4 regions of the Anoxybacillus sp. LAT27 genome follow, and region 3 is predicted to be linked to each of the others. Evidence: riboswitches for the same ligand, from Rfam matches in the RefSeq annotation. Region 3 holds a riboswitch; each other region holds the start of a gene.
What was found. A riboswitch is a leader RNA that binds a small molecule or an ion and turns the genes downstream of it on or off. The one in region 3 is predicted to bind cobalamin.
Positions count from the first base shown of each region.

Region 1: linked by a shared signal. The riboswitch ahead of LD028_RS08390 (5-methyltetrahydropteroyltriglutamate--homocysteine S-methyltransferase) and the one ahead of LD028_RS17650 (ribonucleoside-diphosphate reductase subunit alpha) in region 3 are both predicted to bind cobalamin.
Region 2: linked by a shared signal. The riboswitch ahead of LD028_RS03330 (ABC transporter substrate-binding protein) and the one ahead of LD028_RS17650 (ribonucleoside-diphosphate reductase subunit alpha) in region 3 are both predicted to bind cobalamin.
Region 4: linked by a shared signal. The riboswitch ahead of LD028_RS04705 ((2Fe-2S) ferredoxin domain-containing protein) and the one ahead of LD028_RS17650 (ribonucleoside-diphosphate reductase subunit alpha) in region 3 are both predicted to bind cobalamin.

Region 1 is NZ_JAIWYK010000081.1:7,309-11,870, forward strand. It holds gene glmS (glutamine--fructose-6-phosphate transaminase (isomerizing)) at 1-934, shown strand, start outside; gene LD028_RS08385 (acyl-CoA thioesterase) at 1,006-1,455, opposite strand; partial or broken gene LD028_RS08390 (5-methyltetrahydropteroyltriglutamate--homocysteine S-methyltransferase) at 1,446-1,952, opposite strand; cobalamin riboswitch at 2,100-2,289, opposite strand; gene LD028_RS08400 (ABC transporter ATP-binding protein/permease) at 2,530-4,464, shown strand.
Region 2 is NZ_JAIWYK010000061.1:147,826-152,387, reverse strand. It holds gene ccsB (c-type cytochrome biogenesis protein CcsB) at 1-438, shown strand, start outside; gene LD028_RS03340 (response regulator transcription factor) at 529-1,245, shown strand; gene LD028_RS03335 (ATP-binding protein) at 1,242-3,005, shown strand; cobalamin riboswitch at 3,073-3,264, shown strand; gene LD028_RS03330 (ABC transporter substrate-binding protein) at 3,380-4,336, shown strand; gene LD028_RS03325 (FecCD family ABC transporter permease) at 4,302-4,562, shown strand, end outside.
Region 3 is NZ_JAIWYK010000445.1:422,622-427,183, forward strand. It holds gene LD028_RS17635 (metal ABC transporter substrate-binding protein) at 1-7, shown strand, start outside; gene LD028_RS17640 (cytochrome ubiquinol oxidase subunit I) at 103-1,431, shown strand; gene LD028_RS17645 (cytochrome d ubiquinol oxidase subunit II) at 1,443-2,483, shown strand; cobalamin riboswitch at 2,577-2,779, shown strand; gene LD028_RS17650 (ribonucleoside-diphosphate reductase subunit alpha) at 2,890-4,562, shown strand, end outside.
Region 4 is NZ_JAIWYK010000064.1:44,087-48,648, reverse strand. It holds gene LD028_RS04725 (energy-coupling factor ABC transporter ATP-binding protein) at 1-375, opposite strand, end outside; gene LD028_RS04720 (energy-coupling factor transporter transmembrane component T family protein) at 359-1,081, opposite strand; gene LD028_RS04715 (energy-coupling factor ABC transporter substrate-binding protein) at 1,074-1,343, opposite strand; gene LD028_RS04710 (energy-coupling factor ABC transporter permease) at 1,340-2,092, opposite strand; gene LD028_RS04705 ((2Fe-2S) ferredoxin domain-containing protein) at 2,089-2,451, opposite strand; cobalamin riboswitch at 2,597-2,778, opposite strand; gene LD028_RS04700 (LacI family DNA-binding transcriptional regulator) at 2,862-3,896, opposite strand; gene LD028_RS04695 (glycoside hydrolase family 31 protein) at 3,914-4,562, opposite strand, start outside.

The sequences.
Region 1 (4,562 bases), on a different contig from region 3:
CGATCGTTTATATATTGTCGCATGCGGCACGAGCTATCATGCTGGTTTAGTCGGCAAACAATTGATTGAAAACTGGGCGAAAATCCCTGTCGAAGTGCATATCGCAAGCGAATTTTCGTACAACATGCCGCTTTTATCAGAAAAACCGTTATTTATTTTCATTTCACAAAGCGGAGAAACAGCGGACAGCCGTGCGGTGCTTGTACGCACGAAAGAGCTTGGCCATAAATCGTTAACGATTACGAACGTACCGGGTTCAACATTATCGCGTGAAGCAGATTATACGCTTCTTCTTCATGCTGGACCGGAAATCGCTGTTGCATCAACGAAAGCATATACAGCACAAATTGCGGTGCTTGCGATGTTAGCGGCGGTCGCTGCGAAAGCAAAAGGCATCGCGCTAGATGTTGACGTCACAAAAGAACTCGGCATTGTCGCCAATGCGATGGAGACACTTTGCGACGCAAAACATGAAATGGAACAAATTGCACGCGAATATTTAGCGACAACACGCAACTGCTTCTTTATCGGTCGCGCGGTTGACTATTATGTCGTATTAGAAGGGGCATTAAAGCTAAAAGAAATTTCTTACATTCAAGCAGAAGGCTTTGCAGGTGGAGAATTGAAGCACGGTACGATCGCTTTAATTGAAAATGGCACACCAGTCATTGCCCTAGCGACACAAGAACATGTGAACTTAAGCATTCGCGGAAACGTCAAAGAAGTGGTCGCTCGCGGCGCTAATCCGTGCATTATCTCAATGAAAGGATTAGACATGGAGGACGACCGTTTCGTCATTCCAGCCGTTCATCCGATGCTCACACCGCTTGCGTCTGTCGTGCCATTGCAATTGATTGCTTACTATGCGGCATTACACCGCGGCTGCGATGTCGACAAACCACGCAACTTGGCGAAGTCGGTAACGGTGGAGTAAAAATTAGAAGAAATGATAAAAACACACGTCACGATGTATGTAATCGGACGTGTGTTTTTTCGTGTAAATATTTATGCCTTGTTGTTTCGTTTGTTTTGCTGATACAGTTGTACGATTTGTTCCTCCTGTTCACGAATGATGACTTTTGGAACAGGCGTCGGTTTTTTGTTTTGATCGATGGCGACCATTGTTAAAAAGCATGTGGTTGTTAAGTGATGTTCTCCTGTAAATAAATCTTCTGTTTCGACTTTGACGAATACTTTCATGGATGTGCGTCCGGTCGAGTAGACGAATGCTTCAAGCTTTAAAATATCGCCTACTTTCGCAGAAGAAATAAAGTCAACTTTGTCGATCGAAACGGTGACGACGGCTTTTCGTGCATGGCGCATGGCGGATATTGCCGCAATTTCATCAATATAAGCTAAAACGGTACCACCAAAAATCGTGCCGAGATGGTTCGTATCAGAAGGTAATACGAGCCGTGTTTGAATCGTTTTCGACTGCTCGACGCTCACTTCCATGACTTCATCCCTCCGTAAGCCAAAAGTCGCTCCCGGTATTCGTGTGCGGCTTCCACCATCACTTTGAGTGCGGCAATTGCTTCTTTTTCTTTTCGCGTTTTTAATCCACAATCGGGATTGACCCAAAATTGTTCTGGACGAAGAACCCGAAGTGCCCGTTCGATTTGCTCACTTATTTCTTCTTTTGTCGGAATGCGCGGACTATGAATGTCATACACCCCTAAGCCAATTTCCTTTTGGTACTCATATGTTTCAAATGATGAAACAAGTTCACCGTGGCTTCGTGACGATTCAATGGAAATGACATCCGCATCAAGCTCATCAATGATATGCATCATATGTTCAAACTGTGAATAGCACATATGTGTATGAATTTGCGTTTTCTCTGTTTTTGCGAATTGCTCTTTGTTTATTTGCCCATTCCAAAAAGATTCTAATGCTTTTTTCCATTCTCTTTTTTCACCAATGCGCGGATATCCTACATTTGAACTACGAATGAACAAGTTAAGCACCTCCAGTTATTTATATCCCAATCAAGAAAAAAAACCCTCTTCCAAACAGAAGGAGGGCATAGCTAGCTTGTATTGAGATACATGAAGTGCCTCAAGATCATATGTCCTCACTCCTCCCTATGACGCGTAGGTCGTAAGTGCATACAACAGGCAGGTCTCCTGACTTAGCTTCATCGCTGTTTATCTCCTTCCCATTTCAAATGAAACAGTGGATTGTGATAAACAGCTCTGCATCACAGTGGCGCGACCGTGTTGGATTTTCACCAAACTTCCCTTTTAAGATTCACAGCATGTGTGAACCACCTGTTGCGTGAACTTATTATGTTATTGTATAAGATTCAGAATAAACGAACTTTTTGTTTTTTTCAACCGAAATGTTTTTTTCGTGTGAGGGGCATGACAGAATGATAAATGGGTATATTTTCATTTTGAGTTAATATTCATATTTTATTGGTAAATTTATATTAAAAAGTGTTGATTTTTTTGTTATAGTTTTACATGGTATCGATACTACTATAAGTTGTTCAAACGGAAATCTTTGAATTGAAGGGAATGGAAATAATTGATCACTATTCGGAATATAAAAAAATGCTACAAATTAAACAGAGAAAACATTGAAGTATTGAAAGGAGTTTCCTTACACCTTCAAAAAGGGCAGTTGATTTTTTTATTAGGGGAATCGGGGTGTGGAAAATCTACTTTATTGAATATTATTGGTGGGTTAGACTATGCAGATGATGGGGAATACATTTTTCACTCGATCAATGTTCGGGAATTCAATGAAAAGCGATGGGCGTGCTTACGACGAGAAAAGATTGGGTTTGTGTTTCAAAGCTTTAACCTTATTCCTCATCTAAGCGCTCTAGAAAATGTGGAAATGAGCATGATTTTATTAGGAAAATCTAAAGAAGAAAGAAAAGAAAGAGCAATAGAGCTTCTAAATATGGTCGGATTAGGCGATAAATTAGATTATTTGCCTAATCAGTTGAGTGGGGGACAGAAGCAGCGTGTAGCCATAGCGAGAGCGTTAGCAAATGATCCGGACATTATATTGGCAGACGAACCAACAGGAGCGTTAGACTCAGAAAACTCAGTACATATTATGGAAATACTAAAGAAGATTTCACAACAAGGGAAAATCGTGTTAGTTGTAACACATTCTCAAGAGTTAACTTCATATGCAGATAGGGTTATAAGAATGAGGGATGGTGAAATCATTGAAGATGAGCACGCTTTGGATACGGAAAAAATTGAAGATGTGTATGAGGATAGTGTAGCAAGTAAGGGAAAAAAACTAGATTTACTTACAACTTTAAAACTATCGTTTAGAAATATAAAAAATAAAAAATGGAGAAATATTTTAACTGCTATAGGCGCATCGATTGGCATTTTTGGATTATCTATCATTATGGCTTTAGGAAACGGAGTTAAAGATAAGTTATCTAGTTCGATAGATGAAGCTACAGCAAAATCGTCTTTAAGTGTAGCAAATGAACAGTTTGCGCTTTTAAATGAGAAAGACATCGTTCGGTTGAGGGAAATCAAAGGAGTAAAGGATATATATCCGTACAACCCATTCCAAATAAGCATTAAAACGAAAGAAGGAGATAAATCCACTTCGTCAGCTGAGAGTTTGGCTCCTAAAAAATATGCTGAGATCATATATGGTAAAAAATATATCGTAAAAGGAAAGTTTCCAGACGATCAAAGAGATGAAATTGTGCTACCTGAGCGCATAGCCAAAAAACTGTTTAAAGATTCTACAGAGGCCGTTGGAAAAAATGTCTCGCTTGTTGTACAGTTAATGTCTTTAAAAGAAATTTATCCGACGGTTAACGTTCGTGCGACGGTAGTAGGGGTGGTAAAGAATAATTCTATCCCTTTGCTCGATACGGTAGGAATTTCTTATGGATTGTCACAGAAGATTATGAAAGAATCGATAGGCAATAGTACAGGTGCTCTATCCTTCACTATTATCCCATCATCTATCAATGATATAGACCATTTAAAAAGTAAAATTAAGCAGATGGGGTATAAAGTACAGACGGATGAAGAAAGTCAAAATGAAATTAATGAATATGTTTCCTTAGCAAGTGTTGCATTGGGAATGTTGTCTGGCATATCGCTTATTGTTTCATCCATTATGATTGGCATTGTCTTATACGTGAGCGTTTTAGAACGAACTCGAGAGATTGGGATTTTAAAAGCACTCGGTGCATTTCGTTCAGATATTCGCCGCATATTTGTCACAGAAGGCATGTTGATCGGTATTATTGGGGGAGCTTTTGGGGTTTTAGGATCTATTGCTGTGGGGAAAGTTGCAAATTACACGATCACAACGTTAATGAAAAAGAGTAATTTGGACATTTTTCAGTTTAGTTTTGTTCAAGCTGTACTTCTTATTATTTTTAGTGGACTGTTAGGTATTTTGGCTTCTTTTGTCCCTGCAAATAAAGCTGCGAAGCAACCTGCTGTGGAAGCATTGCGATATGAGTGAGAATAGGATATGGAGCGTGAAAATGATGAAATGGATGAATATCGCGTTTATTTTATCGGTCATTTCCTTTGTTTTTTATAAATTGATTTCTGGAGAGA
Region 2 (4,562 bases), on a different contig from region 3:
AATGCGCGCAAGTTAAATACGGTCATTTGGTCTTTATTTTCTGGTCTTGCGTTATATGGCTTGCTTCGTCTTGTTTTACGCAAGCGTATCGCAGCCGCATTACAACCACTTGTGAAAAACGTCAATTTAGATTTAGTTGATGAAATCGGCTATCGTTCCGTAGCGATCGGTTTCCCAGTGTTTACGCTCGGTGCGCTTATTTTTGCAATGATTTGGGCGCAAATTGCATGGACGCGTTTTTGGGGATGGGATCCGAAAGAAGTATGGGCACTTATTACATGGTTGTTTTATGCGGCGTTTTTACATTTGCGTTTATCGAAAGGATGGCATGGTGAACGTTCCGCATGGCTTGCGGTCATCGGTTTTGCGATCATTATGTTTAACTTAGTAGCTGTTAACTTAGTCATTGCTGGCTTACATTCATATGCTGGATCTTAAAAACGCCTTCATTGCGAAGGCGCTTTTCTTATGAGAAGTAGAAAAAAGTTTGGCGGTTTTGTACAATAGTGATTGAGGAGGTATGACATCATGGAGAAGGAAGTTAAAATTTTAGTTGTTGATGATGAAGAACGAATTCGCCGTTTGCTTCGCATGTATTTAGAACGTGAGCAATACGTCATTGATGAGGCGGAAAATGGTGAGGAGGCGCTAGCGTTAGCGCTTGAAAATGATTATGACTTGATTTTGCTTGACTTGATGTTACCAGGAAAAGATGGCATTGAAGTATGTAAACAATTGCGTGAGAAAAAAGCGACGCCAGTCATTATGTTGACGGCCAAAGGAGAAGAAGCGAACCGCGTGCAAGGATTTGAAGCAGGAACGGACGATTATATCGTCAAGCCGTTCAGTCCACGTGAAGTCGTGCTTCGTGTGAAAGCGTTGCTTCGTCGCACAGCCAACTCTCCATATGTACCGACGGATACGACTGCGAGGGATGTGCTTGTTTTTCCACACTTAACGATTGATCATGATGCACATCGTGTGACAGCGGATGGACATGAAGTCAGTTTAACTCCGAAAGAGTATGAGCTGCTTCACTTTTTAGCGAAATCGCCAGATAAAGTGTTTGATCGCGAGCAGTTGTTAAAAGAAGTGTGGCATTATGAATTTTTTGGCGACTTGCGCACGGTTGATACGCACGTGAAGCGGTTGCGTGAAAAACTAAATAAAGTGTCGCCAGCTGCAGCGAAAATGATCGTCACCGTTTGGGGTGTCGGGTATAAATTTGAGGTCGTGAATGAATGATGGCGCTATGGCGTAGTGTCGTTGGTAAGCTATGGCTGACGATTTTGTTGCTCGTTGCTTTTGTTCTTTTTATTTTAACGGTTTTGTTACTCGGTTTTTTTGAAAAATATTATTTAGAAAAGACAGGAGATCAGCTGACCCAACAAGCAATGAAAGTGGCGCGTGTCGTGGCAGAACATGATGAACAATTTGCACGCTCGATTGCGTGGACGATGGTTGATGACGTATCGAAGCTCATGATTATTATCGACGATCGCCATTATTGGTATTCGCCGAATGAGAAGCTTGCCGACTTGCCGCTTTCATTTGTACAACAAGATCAACAGTTATCGCGCGTTTTTGATGGAAAAAAGGTAGTGAAACGAACATTAATGCCAAATCAAACGATGCGAAACAATGAATATAACGAGCTGTTTATTGTCGGTGTCCCGCTTCATATATCTGATGGAAACGGTGCTGTATTCGTGTATCAATCGTTGAAAGCGGTGGAAGAAACGACAAAACAAACGACGAAATTTATTTTTCTTGCAGCATTTATTGCGATTGTTTTAACGACGGTATTCGCCTTTTTCTTGTCCACACGCATTACAGCTCCGCTCCGAAAAATGAGACAAGTGGCATTTGAAATTGCCCGTGGAAAGTTTGACTCAAAAGTGCCGATTGTTACTCATGATGAAATCGGGGAACTGGCAATGGCATTTAATCAAATGGGACGGCAACTGCAATTTCACATTAATGCGTTAAACCAAGAAAAAGAGCAATTGGCAAGCATTTTAAGCAGCATGGCGGATGGCGTCATTACGCTCAATCGAAATGGCGAAGTGCTTATTACAAACCCACCTGCCGACCGATTTTTACAAGCATGGTACTACGAACAAGGGCAGCGCGACGATTTATTACCCCTTCCTCCGCAAGTAAATGAATTGTTCAAAAAAGCGGTAACGGAAGAAAAGGAACAAGCTGCCGAAATCGCTTTACAAGGTCGCAATTGGGTCATTGTCATGACGCCGCTATACAATGGTAAAGTTATTCGTGGAGCTGTTGCGGTGCTTCGTGACATGACGGAAGAACGACGGCTCGATAAGTTACGCAAAGATTTTATCGCCAATGTTTCTCATGAATTACGTACGCCGATTGCCATGTTACAAGGATATAGTGAAGCGATCGTCGATGATATTGCGGCAACAGATGAAGAGAAAAAAGAGCTAGCAAAAGTCATTTATGATGAATCGTTGCGCATGGGTCGTCTCGTTAATGATTTGCTTGATTTAGCGCGCATGGAAGCGGGTCATTTAACGCTTCATCACGAACAAGTACCGCTCAAACCATATATAGAGCGCATTATTCATAAGTTTCAAGCGTTAGCGAAAGAAAAAGGCGTTCGTTTATTTGTAGATATGAACGATGAACGTATCGTTTCGTTTGATCCTGATCGCATTGAACAAGTGTTGACGAACTTAATTGATAACGCTCTTCGTCACACAGGTGAAGGCGGAGAAGTGCGCGTCATTGTCGATGGGGATGAAGAAAGAGTACGCATTTCTGTACAAGATTCTGGTTCGGGCATTCCAGAAGAAGACTTACCGTTTGTGTTTGAACGTTTTTATAAAGCGGATAAAGCACGTACGCGCGGCCGATCGGGTACAGGATTAGGTCTTGCGATTGCGAAAAACATCGTCGAAGCGCATAAAGGAACAATTACTGTTCATAGCAAACTCGGAGAAGGGACGACATTTACATTTACATTGCCATTAAAATAGAAAAAACTTGTTGCTATTAACGATATTTTTCGCTATGATAGAAACGTAAAAATTGTTCGACAATTACATATGTCCGTTGCAAAAAGGTGTCGAACGGGCAACCTAGTAGACTTAATAGGGAATCTGGTGCAAGTCCAGAACTGTCCCCGCAACTGTAAATGCTGACGAAATGAAACGTGCCACTGTACAATTTGTACGGGAAGGCTTCAAAGTAGGATGACGCATAAGTCAGTAGACCTGCCTTTTTGCTTCGTCATTCGCGTCTTCGGGGAGTGAGACGACGAAACGACAAGAGGAGTAATTATCTTTTGTTGTTTCCAGCTCATTCCGTTTGGGGTGAGCTTTTTATTTTTATACATAAAAAAGGGGGAAAAATGATGAAATGGAAACATTACGTATGGCTTCTTGCGCTTTTGTTGACGCTCGGATTAGCGGCATGCAACAATAACGCAGAGCCAGCAAAAGAGACGAAGCAAGAAGCGAAAACGGAACAAGCCGCATTTCCAGTCACCATAAAAGATGCGGTTGGTGATGTCACGATTGAAAAAGAACCGAAAAAAATTGTTTCGCTTATTCCGAGTAATACAGAAATTGCGTACGCATTAGGACTTGGTGACAAAATTGTTGGTGTCAGCGACTTTGATAACTATCCAGAAGATGTGAAAAACAAAGAAAAAATTGGTGGTATGGAGTTTAATGTAGAAAAAATTATTTCGCTTCAACCAGACGTTGTGCTTGCGCATGCATCGAGTGCTCATAACTCTGAAGAAGGATTAAAGCAATTAAAAGATGCAGGCATTACAGTTGTTGTTGTACCAAACGCAACGTCGCTCAACGACGTATATGCATCGATTGAACTCATCGGAAAAGCGACAGGAAAAGTGAAAGAAGCGACAGATGTTGTACAACAAATGAAACAAAAAATTGATGCCATCGCTGAAAAGGCGAAAGAAGTGAAAGAAGAAGCGACCGTTTGGGTAGAAGTTTCTCCTGCTCCAGAAATTTATACAGCTGGAAAAGGAACTTTTATGGATGAGATGTTAACGATCATTCATGCGAAAAACGCAGCCGGCGACCAAGAAGGATGGCCGATGTTTACTGAAGAAGATGCGGTGGCGTTAAATCCAGACGTCATTATTACGACGTACGGTTACTATACACCGAACGCTGTCGAGCAAGTGCTCGCTCGCCCAGCTTGGAAAGAAGTTCCTGCAATTAAAAATAAACGCGTATACGATGTTAATTCCGATTTAGTTTCTCGTCCAGGACCACGTTTAGCTGAAGGGGTCGAAGAAATTGCCAAAGTCGTTTATCCAGACATTTTTAAATAACTATATGACTGCATCCATCATTGCGATCGTTGCACTATTATTAGGGATATCGATTGGATCACAATCGATTCCCTTTTCTTCTATATGGGACACGTTGTCGCATCATTTGTTTCATACACCGATGGACGTTCCCGCCACCATTTCGCAAATTATTATTGCGATTCGTATGCCGAGAGTGGTGCTCGCCTTTTTGATTGGGGCGTCTTTAGCACTTGCTGGTGTAGCG
Region 3 (4,562 bases):
ACAATAAGCGATCATAACGGTCGCTTATTTTTTTGCATATTTTTTCCCTTTTCAAATCAAACTAGGAGACGACAATGTATGGAAAGGGATGAACATTTCGGTATGGACCACGTATTAACCGCAAGAACGCTTTTTGGTACAACGATGGCATTTCACATTATTTTCGCCACCCTTGGCGTTGGAATTCCGCTTATGATTTTATTGGCTGAGCTACTATATCAAAAAACAAAAGACAATGACTATGCCATCATGGCAAATCGTTGGACGAAAGCGCTCGCCATTTTGCTCGGTGTAGCGATCCCGTCTGGAACGATTGCGGGCGTACAACTTTCTCTTTTATGGCCCGGTTTTATGGAAGTAATCGGAAAAGTGATGGCACTACCATTTCAAATTGAAATTTATGCGTTTTTCGTTGAAGCGTTATTTTTATCCATTTACGTATATGCAGCTGACCGCATTTCACCAACGATGCGCATCGTAAGCTTAATATTTGTGGCCATCGGGGCAGCTGCTTCTGCCATTTTAATTACGAACGTACATGCCTTTGAAGGTACACCGACAGGCTTTCGCATTGAAAACGGGCAAATTGTTGACGTCGATCCATGGAAGGCGTTTTTTAATCCGAGCTTTGCCGTCACAGCCACACACGTTGTTTTATCCGCCTATATGACCGGATCGTTTATGATCGCTTCCATCGCTGCCTATAAGATGTTGAAAAATAAACATAACGAGCGCATTCAGCTTTTTCATAAAAAAGCACTGATGCTCGGGTTAACAGTCGGTGGCGTATTTTCTTTACTCACGGCAATAAACGGACATGAATCAGCTCAACTTCTTCATGAATATCAACCAGAAAAATTAGCGGCTGCTGAAGGATTGTTTGAAACGCAGTCACACGCTCCACTCGTTATCGGTGGTTTTACAGATCGCGAAACACAAACAGTAAAATGGGGAATTGAAATTCCGTGGTTACTTAGCTTTTTAGCTGGTAATCGCTTCGATACCGTCGTTGTCGGGTTAAATGATTTTCCAGAAGAATGGTGGCCCCCTCTATTCGTCCATACACTTTTTAACGCCATGGTCGGAATTGGCATGTTTCTTCTCCTACTTTCAACTGTCGGGTTCATTTGGCATCGCATAAAGAAACAACATACATTTCCAAACTGGTTTATGCGAACAGTTGTTACTGCTGGGCCGCTCGCTCTTCTCGGCATTGAATTTGGCTGGATTTTTGCTTGCACAGGCAGACAACCATGGGTCATTTATCGCATGATGACAACGGCAGAAGCTGTAACACAATCAACAAATTTAGGAACACTTTTTCTTTTATTTACGTCCATTTACGTATTTTTACTCATCGCCGTCGTGCTCGTCTTGCGATCGTATTTTCGCCGCCATCCGATTGAACAACAGTTGTCTATAAACATATAGAAAGGAGCAAGATGATGACAGATGAATTAATTGCGATTTCAATTTTATGGGGATTTATTTTTATTTACGCCGTCATGGCGACGATGGACTTCGGAGCAGGTTTTTGGTCGATGGTATATATGAATCGTCCACAAACAAAAGCAACGAAAATCGCAAATCGATATTTATCGCCAACATGGGAAGTAACGAACGTCTTTATCGTCGCGATCGTCGTAGCGCTCGTTAGCTTTTTTCCTGGGGCGACGTTTATACTTGGAACGATCTTGCTTATCCCTGGTAGTATTATTTTACTTTTGCTTACCGTTCGTAGTGCATTTCTCGTTTTTTCGCACGTTGCCCCTAAATATGAAAAAGTGCTCATTTACATTTCAGGCATAAGCGGTTTGCTTATTCCAGCATTTTTAATTAGCGTCTTGCCCATTACACATGGGTCTTTCGTTGAAACAATGAATGGTGTCAGTCGTCTTCGGCTCGATCGTCTGTTTACAAGCCCACATGAGTATGCGTTTATTGCCTTTGCGATTACAAGCACGCTTTTTCTTTCTTCGCTTTTATTAGCGGATTACTCAAATGAAGCGAATGAAGCGGAGGCATATGCGATCTATCGTCGCGATGCGCTTATTATAGGACCATTCGCCCTTCTCTCCTCGATGTTGATTATGATTACGATGCGAAATGAAGCACGGTGGCTATACGATGGAATGATGTCTCATTGGCCATGGCTTGTCGTTTCCGTCATATTGTTCCTTTTAGCTGGCGGGGCGCTTTTTCTTCCCCCATGGAAAAAGAAACATGGACGCGGAATACCGCGTCTTGCGGTGGTTGCGATCGTTTTGCAATATTTTTGTGCGAGCTATGCATATGGGAAAGCTCATTTACCGTATATGATTTATCCGAATGTAACCATTGAGTCGGGATTTACACACCCGAATACGTTTCGTGCCTTATTTTTGACGTATATCGTTGGTTTTGCAATTTTATTTCCAGGATTCATTTATTTTTGGCGGCTGTTTATGAAAGATCGACGCTATGTAGCAAAGGATGAAAAATAATGATTGCAAATGTTGAGATTTTTCGTTATAGTTTTAAACGTAAACCTTTTTCACACAATATATTGTGATGATAAACAAGATAATAACTATATATTGAAACCGACAAGTGAAGGTGTCCAAACGGACTTAATAGGGAATCTGGTGCGAATCCAGAACTGTCCCCGCAACTGTGTGCGCAGACGAAATGGAAACAACACCACTGTATATGTCAGCTGTTTTATGGCGCATATATGGGAAGGAATCCAAAGTAGGAAGAAGCGCAAGTCAGGAGACCTGCCTTCCTTGTATCGTTTCATATTCTTCGGGGATTGAGAAGATGAAACGATGGTAAAAGCATGCCTTTTTCCATCGTTTCATCCGCTCAACGAGAGCGGATTTTTTTATTTTCTAGGGGAAGGGATGTTATATGGTGTACATAAAACAACAAACAGAAGTAAATGAAGAAACGATCCGCACATTATTGTTTCATATTTTCAAAGATTTTCCACACTTATCAAGCGAGCGATACATCGAGCGTACGATACGGTCGCTGACGTATACAAAATCATACGATGACATGATGAACAAACTCATTTTAAATGCACTTGACGAAATCACCGTAGAACAACCTGATTGGACGTTTGTCGCAGCACGCCTTTATTTACAACAGCTATACAATGAGGCTGCTATAAATCGGGGTTATGATGTATCCGACACATACCGCTACTTTTATGAGTTACAAACAATGCTCGTTGATCTCGGTATTTACGATCCGTTTGTACTTGAACGATATACGAAAGAAGAACTACAAGAAGCGGGGACATGGATCGATCCGAAAAAAGACGAGCAATTTACATACATCGGATTACGCACACTCGTTGATCGTTATTTAGCGAAAGGATATGACGGAGAAATTTATGAGTTGCCACAAGAACGCTTTTTAACCATTGCTCTTACGCTGATGGTGAATGAGCCAAAAGAAAAACGAATGGAGCTTGTCAAAGAAGCGTATTGGGCGTTATCGAACCAATACATGACGGTCGCTACACCAACGTACGCCAACGCAGGTAAATCTTACGGTCAATTATCGAGTTGTTTCATTGATACAGTCGACGATAGCTTAACCGGCATTTATGAATCAAATACAGACGTCGCGCGTTTATCAAAAGGCGGTGGAGGGATTGGTGTATATTTAGGTAAAATTCGGGCACGCAACTCGGATATTAAAGGATTTAAAGGCGTATCGTCTGGTGTCATCCCATGGATGCGTCAATTAAACAATACCGCTGTATCGGTTGACCAGCTTGGTACGCGACAAGGAAGTATTGCCGTCTATTTAGACGTTTGGCATAAAGACATTTTCTCATTTTTAGACGCGAAACTAAACAACGGCGATGAACGGCAAAAATGCCATGATTTATTTTATGGCGTATGCATCCCTGATTTATTTATGGAACAAGTCGAAAAGCGTGGCGATTGGTATTTATTTGACCCACATGAAGTGAAAAAAGTGATGGGGTGGAAAGATAAAGATGGGAATCCGCTAGGTCTTGAAGATTTTTACGATGAAGAACGAGGGTGTGGTTCGTTCCGCGAAAAATACGAAGAATGTATCAATCACCCAGAGTTAAGTAAAGAACGTGTACCCGCCATTGAAATTATGAAGCGCATTTTAAAATCACAATTAGAAACGGGTACACCTTATATGTTTTATCGCGACGAAGCAAATCGAATGAATCCAAATAAACATGCGGGCATGATTTATTCTAGCAATTTATGTACGGAAATTATGCAAAATATGAGCGCGACTACCGTAACAAAAGAGTATACGCAAGATGGTGAAATTATTATTCATAAAAAGCCAGGCGACTTTGTCGTTTGTAACTTATCTAGCATTCATCTCGCTCGCGCCGTACAAGACGATGTACTCGAACGATTAATTCCGATTCAAGTGCGTATGCTCGATAACGTCATCGACTTAAACGAAAATCGCATTGAAGTGTTGCAAGCGGTGATGACAAATAAAAAATATCGGGCAATCGGTTTAGGTGCATTTTCATGGCATCACTTATTAGCGTTAAAAGGAATCAAGTGGAATAG
Region 4 (4,562 bases), on a different contig from region 3:
ATGATGAATCGGCATATCACGCCATTTCTCAAGCGAAAACTGTCTCATGACGCGTTCTATTTGTTCGCGATTTCCTTCTAAACTAATCGCTAGTTCTTCTTCAATCGTCGGTGCTAAAAATTGATGTTCGGGATTTTGAAAGACGACGCCGACATGTTGCCGTAACCGACGATTCTCCACCTTTTTTCCTTCCCAATACACTTCACCTTTCGTCGGACGGTAAATACCGTTGGCATGAAGCAACCATGTCGTTTTCCCGCAACCGTTTTTCCCGATTAACGCATATTTTTTTCCTTGTTCAATTGTCAACGATATTCCTTTTAACACGTAAGTGCCGTTTCGATACGTATAATGCACATTATGAAATTGCAACATATAAGCCCTCCACAATAAGTAAAACAACAAGTCCGACGCACGCTTCCATCACATACTTTCGAGGCAATTGTTCGTCAGCACAAATAGGGATAACAGATGATACGTTGCGCGCCTCTTGCGTAATAATCATCGCCTCGTAATCGCGTATCGTTTGGCGAAGCAGTTGTGCAATCGCAAGCGATGCAAGTCTCCAATTTCGTTTCCCATTTTTTATTTTTACCGTCATAAACAAATGCGTCGCCGCTTTCTCTAACACGAAAATGAAGCGATACGTCAATACTAATAGCTCAATGAACGCTTGAGGAACACGCCATTTACTTAATGCATAAGCAATGCGAAAAAACGGTGTTGTGATGGCAAGAGAAAAAAGCGTAAAAGAACTTGATAATGCGCGTAAACAAATCGTTGCCACTTGCCCCACATTTTCGCCCACAAAATGAACGTTACGATCAATCGCAAAAAGAAGAGGAACACAGCTCCCAATAACAAGAAGGGACATGATGACAAAAAAGCGAACGCAAACATACCATGGCAAACGGGCACGATAAAGAAGCCAAATGAATAACAAGACGATAATGATACAACGAGTCATATTCGTTCCAAAAATCGTCCCAATAAGCAGTGTGCAAGTAAGTATGAGTTTAAATGTGACATTCACTTTAGCCAGTTGATTTCGATACGCCCATTCGTCAAGCCAACTAACCATTTCGCTTTCGCCCTTTGTACAGCCCGATAATATATCCAATCACTCCAGCACCAAGCGCGGCTTGTAGTGAAAATAACAACGTCTCTACTTCTCCGCCTGGGGGCTCAAATACAACATCAAACCACGGTTTATAATGCGGCGCAATTTGTTGAATCATTTCTTCCGCAAGCGTATCAGCTCCAGCAAACTCTGTATTTTTCACAACAAATAGCGGTAGCACAATGAATAGTGCAGCAACGAGAAGCAATATGCGATTGTTCATTCAATAGTCGCTCCTTTCTGTTCCAATATCGTTAACTCCCGCTTCGAGTGCGTATGTAAAAAGTTCCATACAACAACGGTAAGAAGTCCTTCCGTAATCGCAAGCGGTATTTGCGTCACTGCAAAAATCGAAGCGAACTTTAAAAATGCCCCCCATACCCCACTCGTCGCATCAGGAAACGCAAGTGCAAGCTGAATTGACGTCATTACATACGTAGCTAAATCGGCCATCATCGCCGCAAGGAAAACGGAAACGCGCGTACATACGCCGAACTTTTTACACAAAGAAAACAGTACGTACGCAACGAGCGGTCCGACGACAGCCATGGAAAACGCATTCGCACCAAGTGTTGTCACTCCGCCATGCGCAAGTAAAAGCGCTTGAAACAATAGCACCGCCGTACCAATGACCGTCATCACGAACGGTCCGAATAAAAGTGCACCAAGACCTGTCCCAGTCGGATGAGAGCTACTTCCTGTAACAGACGGGATTTTTAACGCAGAAAGAACAAATGTAAATGCCGTAGCTAAAGCAAGCAATAACTTTACTTCGGGCCTTTGCCTCATCAAACGCGCAACGTTGCGCATACCGATCAAGAAAAACGGTAAAAATAACAGCCACCAAACGAGCGCCCACTGCCAAGGCAAAAATCCTTCCATAATGTGCATCGCATATACAGAAGGCGAAAGCGCAAATAAAATATAGATGGTTACGCACGCACTAGCGAAAAAAAACAACGGTTTCTTCACTTTTCCTTCCCCCTTGTCGCAACGCTATGTTCAGGTATGACAAACCCTCCATCGTATGTGTACGTCACATAATCAAGCAATACTTCGCCATCTTTTACATGTTTTCGTACAATATCCCTACCGACTTGCTCATCAATCGTGCGGTACCAAATTCCTTCTGGATACACGATGACAACACATGCATCTTCACAGCGCCCGTTGCACCTCGTCCGCGTCGTATGGACGTGGGTATGTAGTTGCAGTTTGTCAATCTCATCACGAATCGCCTGCGTTACCTCCTCTCCCCCTTTCCGCATACAACTTCCTCCGTTACAAATCAACACATGATGTTTCGTTCCTTGTAAATTCCACGTTGCCATATATGTCACTCCTTTTTTTCAAAATAAAAAAGCACCCCTAGGCAGAGGTGCAGAAAAAACGAAAGATTCAAAAAATAGAGCATACGTCACTAAGCATATATAACGTCCATCGTTCCCGCACGTCTACCTATATTCCCGTAGGCAGCCGACGTATCGCAAGCAGGCAGGTCTCCTGGCTTAGGTTCATCATTTCGTTGCGCCTTCCCTAAAAATCAGTGGCATCCTGCAACAAAACTCCCCATCACAGTGGCGGGTACCGCGACGGCTTTGCACCGTTCTTCCCTTTTAAGCATACAGACGTATGCACCGTACTTGCTTATCGTATATTGTTTTTCAAAGAGCATGAATGTTAAGAATATAATACACCATTTTTTTCTTCTCGCCTAGTCCATTTACAAAAAAAGCGCCCTCTATTGAGAAGGCGCTTTGTAGTAATCGCACGAAAATCGTTTCACGAGCGTATGTGGGATAATAATTCGTTTAATTGGCTCGTTCGGATTTTCAATTTGTTGTATTAAATTTCTTGCCGCTTCAAAGCCGAGTTGAAAAATGTTAATGTCTACCGACGTGAGCGGCGGACGAGAAATTTCCGATAAAAGTACGTTGTTAAAGCTGACGATCGACACATCTCCCGGCACGCTTAAGCCCATTTCCGCAAGCGTATTTAATACTCCAAGCGCCATTAAATCGTCGGCGACAACGAGCGCGGTTGGCGGTTCAGCAAGTGAAAGCAGCTCTTTCATCGCTTCTTGTCCGCCTTCTTTTAAAAATTCCTCGTGTACAATGTAGTCTTTTCGATATGCAAGCCCTGCCGATTTGAGCGCTTTTTCATAACCGCGCAGACGATCCATCGTCACAATGAGATTGACGTTTCCACCGACAAATGCGATGCGCTCATGACCGAGTTCAATTAAATATTCCGTTGCCTCACGTGCCGCCCGTACGTTATCGTTATCAACGTGGGTAATTTCTTCCGCTTTTTTATGCGGTTTCCCAATGACAACGAACGGCACATCTTCTTTTTGTAAATACGCCATAATTTTATCGTTCGCACGCGAATAAAGCAAAATGACACCATCAACGCGCTTTCCTTGCACCATATGCACGACGCCATCATAAATTTCCGCTTCCGTTTCCCCTGTCGATAACTGTAACGCATATTGCCGATCATGCACCGCTTTACTAATGCCGCGAATGACTTCCGGGAAAAACGGATTTTGAAACGCTTTATCGGCCGAACTTGGCATGACGAGCCCGATTACTTGCGTCGATTTGTTTGCTAAACTGCGCGCGATAAAATTCGGATGATAGCCAAGCTCTTTCATCGCCTCGCGCACTTTCTTCTTCGTTTTTTCACTAATGCGCGGGCTATCGGCGATGACGCGTGAAACGGTCGATGGCGCCACATTCGCGCGCTTCGCTACATCTTTAATCGTTACTGTCATAAAAAATCCCCCATCTCTTACAAAACAAACGTGTTTGTCGCCTCATCGATGATACGTTTTTCTCCATTAACAACAATTGTAGACGGTACATCGCCAACAAATGCGACACGCAATTGCCAAGGTGGTTTGTACGCACCTTCTCGTTCTATCTCAAAATGAACCGCATCGTCCGAAAACGTCGCGCGAATACGCATGCGGACATATTCTCCTTTTTCATATGCAAACGTCTCACCATCATCATCATAAATCGTATATGTCGATGTTCCTTTTTTCATTGTATACACATATAACGTCAACTGTTCATCCACAATCATCGTAGATGGCTTCGCTTCGGCGTGGGCAATCATCGCCCCTTCTTTTACGTATATTGGCAAACGATCAAGCGGTGCTTCGACAATATATCGCTGACTGCCTTCAAACACTTCTTTCGTCCAATAATCAACCCAGCGTCCTTCTGGAAAATAAACGATGCGATGCGTTGTATATGGACGGATGATCGGTGCAATCATCACTTGCTCGCCAACCATAAACTGATCCGAAATATTCCACGTTTCGCGATCGTTCGGATATTCCATCATAAGCGGGCGCATCATCGGCACACCTGTTTGATGCGCTTCCACATATAACGAGTAGAAGTGCGGTAACCATTCGTACCGCAAGTCAATA